3 regions of the Rhizobium sp. C104 genome follow, and region 1 is predicted to be linked to each of the others. Evidence: riboswitches for the same ligand, from Rfam matches in the RefSeq annotation. Region 1 holds a riboswitch; each other region holds the start of a gene.
What was found. Region 1 has a riboswitch for cobalamin ahead of bluB (5,6-dimethylbenzimidazole synthase). Riboswitches for the same ligand answer to the same signal wherever they lie in the genome.
Positions count from the first base shown of each region.

Region 1 (2,257 bases):
GCGCAATGCCAACGACCCTGCCCCGAGCGTCGAGGAGCAGGCGATGCGTTCGGACACTTTCATTCCGCTCGGCGGCAAAGAGGCCGATCCGCGCTACGGCCTGCCGCGGGCCGATATGCTGTCGCCGGTCAGCACCATCTGCGTGCGCAGCTGTGACGGCGGCTTCTTCCCGATCAGTTCAAACACCACCTCGGTCGATTTCGGCCGCGACGCCCAGACCTGCGCCAAGATGTGCCCCGGCATCGAAACCCAGCTTTTCTATCGCGACGTGACGAGCACGGAAGCCTCGAACATGATCTCGGTCGCAACCGGCACGCCCTACAGCGCCATGAAGAACGCCTTCGCTTACAAAAGCCGCGCGCCCGGCGAGAAAAACGCCTGTGCCTGCAATCTCACCGCCTATTACGACGAGATGCGCGGCAAGCAGGCGATAAGCCAGCCGCCGCCACAGGGCTCGATCACCACCATCCGCACCAATCCGCCGGCGAAGGATACAGCGGCCGCCGCCGCGCCGCAGCCATCGGTTCCAGAGCGTCCCTACGACCCCACGCAGAACAAGGTCCGCCAGGTCGGCCCGCAATTCCTCGCCGGCGACCAGGGCTCGATCGACCTTGCCAATCCTGCCGCACCTGGCCCGCAGCCGCAGCAGCAGTGATCGCTACCTCTCGTTCCTTCCCCAGCCATCGTGGAAGACGAGTTCCTCAAGCGGTAGCCGCTGCCGCCAGCCTTTGACCGAGAGTTCCGGCTGGTCGTAGAGCCGGTCGACGAAACCGGCGCAGAGCCAGGCAACCGCTTCGATATGCTCGGGGATGCCGAGAATGGTCTTCAGGTCGGCTTCGTGAAAGATGCTGACCCAGCCAATGCCGATCCCTTCGGCGCGGGCCGCCAGCCAGAGATTCTGGATGGCGCAGACTGTCGAATAGCTGTCCATTCGCGGATTGTGCGTGCGCCCCAGCACCACGCTGCCGCTGCGGGTGGGATCGCAGGTTACGCAGATACCGAGCGGCGCCTCCACGATGCCTTCCAGCTTGAGGGAGCGATAGACCTGCCGCCGCTCGCCCTCAAACATCAATGCCGCTTCCTCGTTGGCCTTGGCAAAGGCATCGCGGATGCGCGCTCGCACCGTTGGACTTCTCACCAGAATGAAATTCCACGGCTGCATGAAGCCGACGGAGGGTGCGTGGTGCGCGGCGGTCAGCAGCCGTTCCACCACGTCGTCGGGCAAGGGCTCGGGCAGGAACTGGCTGCGAACGTCGCGCCGCGTCATGATCGCGTGATAGACGGCCTCGCGTTCGGCCAAGGAAAAACCGGACGCCACGGACAGGGCATCCTCATCAAAGGGTCGCATCGTCAAATCCCCAACAACGCAACCGCCCGCCGTCCGCGCGGGTTGGGTCTATCTTGCCAGGCCGGTCTTCTGACTTGGCGTCATCCGTCTGCCGCAGCCTTCCCGGCGAAAGCCAGTGGCATGATAAAGCGGCAAACGTCGGCCTTACAGCGTTGGGCACGTTTCGGTCTCGCACCGAATTCCCGATTCTCCCGCTTGAAAAGCGGGCACCTGACGGCGCATCTATTTCAGCAAACCGGCCCTGCGGCAAGCGGCCTCATGCCGCATTCACCCGTATGTGACATCGATCGCGTGGACAGGTGTGCATCGCTGCCGTAGAACCGAACAGATCCTAACCGACGCCTGTGGCGCCGCAATTTTCCTCTTTGCACCCAGTTGCCCGTGCCCCGCCTGACACCCATGATCCTTGCGGTCGCCCTGTTCATGGAACAGATGGATTCGACCGTCATCGCCACCAGCCTGCCGGCGATCGCAGCCGATCTCGGCACCTCGCCGATCGCGCTGAAGCTTGCCGTCACCAGCTATCTCGTGGCATTGGCGATCTTCATCCCGATCAGCGGCTGGATGTCGGATCGTTTCGGCGCGCGCAACATCTTCCGTATGGCGATCTTCGTCTTCATGATCGGCTCAGTCGCCTGCGCCTTTTCCAATTCGATTGCGGCCTTCGTCGTCGCGCGGCTGATCCAGGGCGCCGGCGGCTCGATGATGACGCCGGTCAGCCGTCTGCTGCTGGTCCGGGGAACGCCGCGCCACGAACTCGTCGATGCCATGGCCTGGCTGACCATCCCCGCGCTGATCGGCCCGATCATGGGGCCGCCGATCGGTGGTTTCCTCACCACCTATCTCACCTGGCACTGGATCTTCTGGATCAATGTCCCGATCGGCGTGCTCGGCATCATCCTCGTCACG
Region 1 covers NZ_CP092348.1:1,151,346-1,153,602, reverse strand. Annotated here, with positions in the region: gene MF410_RS06870 (DUF2865 domain-containing protein) at 1-655, shown strand, start outside; gene bluB (5,6-dimethylbenzimidazole synthase) at 659-1,348, opposite strand; cobalamin riboswitch at 1,390-1,577, opposite strand; gene MF410_RS06860 (MFS transporter) at 1,748-2,257, shown strand, end outside.

Region 2 (2,257 bases), 1.5 Mb from region 1:
CGCCGAATTGATCGAGCGGCCGATCGATTCCATATTGTCCTCGACGCGCAGCAGGAAGCAGGAGACAAGTTCGCCACGCTGCTTCTTGCCGGCATTGAGGAAGGTCGGCGTTGCCGGCTGGAAACGGCCGGAAATGATCTCGTCGACCATGTCGCGGGCAAGGGCCTCGTCACCCCGCGCCAAGGTCAGCGCCACCATGCAGATGCGGTCCTCGTAGCGCTCGAGATAGCGCTTTCCGTCGAAGGTCTTCAGCGTATAGCTGGTGTAATATTTGAAGGCGCCGAGGAAGGTCGGAAAACGGAATTTCCTCGCATAGGCCTGATCGAACAGGTCGCGGACGAAATTGAAGGAATACTGGTCGAGAACCTCCTGCTCGTAATAACCCTCGGTGACGAGGTAATCGAGCTTTTCCCTCAGATTGTGAAAGAACACGGTGTTCTGGTTCACATGCTGCAGAAAATACTGCTTCGCCGCCATGCGGTCCTTGTCGAGCTGGATCTTCCCCTCGTCGTCATAGAGGTTCAGCATCGCGTTCAGCGCGTGATAGTCGAGCGTCTCCGCCGCTTTCAAAGGGCGTTCGCCGGCGGGATGAGCAAAAGTGTTATGCGGTTTTGCGCCCGCATCCCGCGTCAGAGTTGTTCCCGTGTCCAAAATTGTTCCATTCCGTGTTTGACGTTGGCGACATCCTCGGCCGTGCCCATGAGCTCGAACCTGTAGAGGTAAGGCACCTGGCATTTTTGCGAGATCACGTCGCCGGCGAGCCCGTATGTCTCGCCGAAATTGCTGTTGCCCGCGGCAATCACGCCGCGGATATGTCCTCGGTTTTCCGCATCGTTCAAGAAACGGATCACCTGCTTGGGAACGGCACCCTTGCCACCGTCGCCGCTGTAGGTCGGCACAATGAGAACGAAGGGTTCGCGGATAGGGAACGCCTCTGCGCCGCCAGCCGGAATGCGCGCCGCGCGCAGTCCGAGCCTGGCGACGAAGCGATGGGTATTCTCGGAGCGGCTGGAATAATAAACGATCAGCCCCATCGCCTTTTTCCTCGGGTCAGGAGAGCGCGCTGATCATATCGGGGCGGAAACCCGCCCAATGCCGCTCGCCGGCGATCACGACCGGCGCCTGCATGTAGCCGAGGCTGCGGACACGATCGAGCGCTTCGGTATCCTGCGAGATATCGACGATGTCGTAATCGACGCCCAGCCGGTCGAGGGCGCGATAGGTGGCGGTGCACTGGACGCAGGCGGGTTTGCTGTAGACGGTAACGCTCATCATGTTCCTCGTGATGTCAAAGAATTCAGGACGCAAGACTGGGATCGGGCGCCTTGCAGCGTCCGGGGCAACATTTGGTGATCTGGCAAAGTCGGCGTTTAAACGCCTGATACGATCCCTCTCGGGATTTGCGCGGGCGGCGGCCTTGATATTCTGGACATGACTTCAACCCCGAAGTGCTCATGCGGACGTTCGGGGCAGCGTAACAGGCGCGAATCATTCCGCTGTCATTCACGCGACCTTCCGGACACCCCGCCCGTGGACATCTAGTTCAAGGCAGGTCTCCTGGCTTGCGGGTCGAAGCACCCTGCCCCAGCCTTCCCGAGGCATCATGCCTCAGTGACCTGAAATCGGACAGTTGCTCGCCGCTTACAGTTGCGGGGGCAGCTCCGGCCTTGCTGCGCCGTCATGGCGAAACGCACCGTATTCCCGTCTTAGCCCGCGATCCGACACGAATCGAAGGAACCTTGAACACTAGATATAGTACGCGAATCCGAAATCACGTCAACGGATGGTTTGTGCATTGCGTTACGACAGGTTTGAAATCGCTACGTTCCTGTGAAAAACATGGCTAACGAAGGCTTAACGAAAAGAGGCTGTCGAGAAGGCCGAAACGAAGAGAGCCGGCCTATAGCCGGCTCTACGATTGTCGATTCCGGATCAGCCCGCATCGTCGCTGCGAAGAGAGTTTATCCCTCGACCCGCAACAGCCTCAGCGCGTTGATCGTCACCAGCACGGTCGCACCGGTATCGGCGAGAATCGCCGGCCAGAGCCCGGTGATGCCGGCAATCGTCGTCACCAGGAACACCGCCTTCAGCCCGAGCGCGATGCTGATATTCTGCAGGATGTTGCGCATCGTCCGTTTGGACAGTTCGATCATCCGCGCCACGTCGCCGACGCGCCCGTGCAGCACGGCGGCATCGGCCGTCTCCAGCGCCACATCGGTGCCGCCGCCCATGGCGATGCCGATATCGGCGGCGGCCA
Region 2 covers NZ_CP092348.1:4,160,542-4,162,798, reverse strand. Annotated here, with positions in the region: gene nrdE (class 1b ribonucleoside-diphosphate reductase subunit alpha) at 1-651, opposite strand, end outside; gene nrdI (class Ib ribonucleoside-diphosphate reductase assembly flavoprotein NrdI) at 630-1,034, opposite strand; gene nrdH (glutaredoxin-like protein NrdH) at 1,051-1,272, opposite strand; cobalamin riboswitch at 1,530-1,757, opposite strand; gene MF410_RS21610 (heavy metal translocating P-type ATPase) at 1,962-2,257, opposite strand, start outside.
Region 2: another riboswitch for cobalamin. It lies ahead of nrdH (glutaredoxin-like protein NrdH); the one in region 1 lies ahead of bluB (5,6-dimethylbenzimidazole synthase).

Region 3 (2,257 bases), 140 kb from region 1:
GCACGGCGACGATAATGCTGTCAGTCAAGGACAGGCGGCCGCCATGCAGCGCATTGGCCTCGATCGGGTCGACCATCGGCTTCTTGCGGCGTTTGGCCAAAATGAAGAGCAACAGGCCGAGCAGGATGCCGCCGATGATCGGGGCGGTGAGCAGCAGCAGCTTGTCGTCGATCACCGACGAGCTCAACCTTTCGCTGTCGGCGATACCGAAGACCAACTGATGCAGTTCATTGGACACGAAGCTCATGCCGGTCACGGCAAGACCGGAGGCAATGCCGACGACAGCGCCCGCCAGAGACAGACCGACTTCGCTGCGGCGGGTCAGCGCCCGCAGCCGCCCCGGATCGAAGAAAACACGCAGCGCTCGGAACCGGCGCCGATCCAATTTCATAAGCATGGCAAGACAACTAGGCAGGAAGAGGCCCGGTCAAGGGCGATGGCGCAGTCCGCTTGCAGCGCAATTGCGGCGAAAAGCCGGCGGGCGCGTCAAATATTTATGACGTAAGCCTCTGATAAATGACGATATTCCTGGTCGAGTAAGTCGTGTTTGGATGAGCGTGCCTGCCTTGCCGCCCACGGCCGACCGCCAAGGCCGGTTGACTTCACTCCTGAGCTTGCCTAACCATCCCTCAACGGATGGTCGCCAGACCATCCCACGCGGATGGTCATCTGGCCATCCTCGGATATAACGGATGGTTCCGGATCGGCGTTACGCCTTCCGGATGAAAAGGGAATGTGACGGGGCGGACCCACACCGGGCGCCTTCATCACAGCCGACCCCGCGACTGTAGAGCGGTCAGGGTCTTCCATCCGGCATCGAGCCCTTCCTGCCCGCTTGCAATCATGCAGGCGGGCGTGACGGGCGACATGCCGGAAAAGCCACTGGACATGCATGGTGATCAACCGGGGTCGGACGCCTCTATTTCTACGAATCGTCCACCTCTTCACCAATGCAGCCGGGAAGGCGAGGCAGATCCGCTGGCACGATCAGGGGCGACCGGTTTCCGGTCCGCCCCGATCGCGGCCGACAACCGCGAGCCAGGAGACCTGCCATTCGTGCCGGGCGAAAAGCCCAATCCTGGGCAAGAGACCCGCTGCCAGCACGGAGGTTGTTTTGGCTGAACGATTGAATTCGGCGTTGCCTCGTGGGGTACTGGAGCGCATTTCCCTCTCCTCCCTCATTCCTGTGCCCGTCACAGGAATCCAGTGCGACCAAGTCCTTGGGCGCGAGAGACTTACTTCCCGAATGAGAGTCATTCACGGCGCGGACGCGCCGTGCCTGGATTCCTGTGACAGGCACAGGAATGAGGGAGCGTGGTGGGGTGTCGCATTCTCCCAGCAGGCCGTCTGCGCATGACGACCGCTCTCTCCAATGCCATTTTCATCCTCGGCGGCGCACGCTCCGGCAAATCCCGGTTTGCCGAAAACCTCGTCGTTGCAACCGGCCTCGATCGTCACTACGTCGCGACCGGCCGGGCGTGGGACGAGGAGATGCAGTCGCGGATTGCCCAGCACAGAGCCGATCGCGGCCCGTCATGGACGACGCATGAGGAACCGCTCCATCTCGTCGGCAGGCTCGCCGCCATCGACGGCGAGGGCCGGGTCGTGCTGATCGACTGCCTGACGCTCTGGGTCACCAATCTGATGATGGAGGAGCGCGATATGGCGGCGGATTTTTTGGCGCTCGCCGATTATTTGCCGCGGGCAAAGGCGCGGCTCGTTTTCGTGTCAAACGAGATCGGCCTCGGCATCGTGCCGGACAATCGCATGGCGCGGGATTTTCGCGATCATGCCGGCCGTCTCCACCAGCTGATCGCGGCAAAGGCCGCCGAAGTCTATTCATCGCGGCAGGCCTGCCGCTGAAAATGAAGGGTTAAATCCATGAATCAACAGAAGATTCCCGCAACCGTCATCACCGGTTTCCTCGGCGCCGGCAAGACGACGATGATCCGCAACCTGCTTACCAATGCCGGCGGTAAAAAGATCGCGCTGATCATCAATGAATTCGGCGATCTCGGTGTCGACGGCGAGGTGCTGAAGGGCTGCGGTGCGGAGAACTGCAGCGAGGACGACATCATCGAACTGACTAATGGCTGCATCTGCTGCACCGTCGCCGACGATTTCATTCCGACGATGACGAAGCTCTTGGAACGTGAGCAGCGGCCCGACCATATCGTCATTGAAACCTCGGGCCTCGCTCTGCCGCAGCCGCTGGTCGCCGCCTTCAACTGGCCTGACATTCGCACCCAGGTGACCG
Region 3 covers NZ_CP092348.1:1,006,754-1,009,010, forward strand. Annotated here, with positions in the region: gene MF410_RS06150 (chloride channel protein) at 1-397, opposite strand, end outside; cobalamin riboswitch at 677-1,070, shown strand; partial or broken gene cobU (bifunctional adenosylcobinamide kinase/adenosylcobinamide-phosphate guanylyltransferase) at 1,354-1,877, shown strand; gene cobW (cobalamin biosynthesis protein CobW) at 1,882-2,257, shown strand, end outside.
Region 3: another riboswitch for cobalamin. It lies ahead of cobU (bifunctional adenosylcobinamide kinase/adenosylcobinamide-phosphate guanylyltransferase); the one in region 1 lies ahead of bluB (5,6-dimethylbenzimidazole synthase).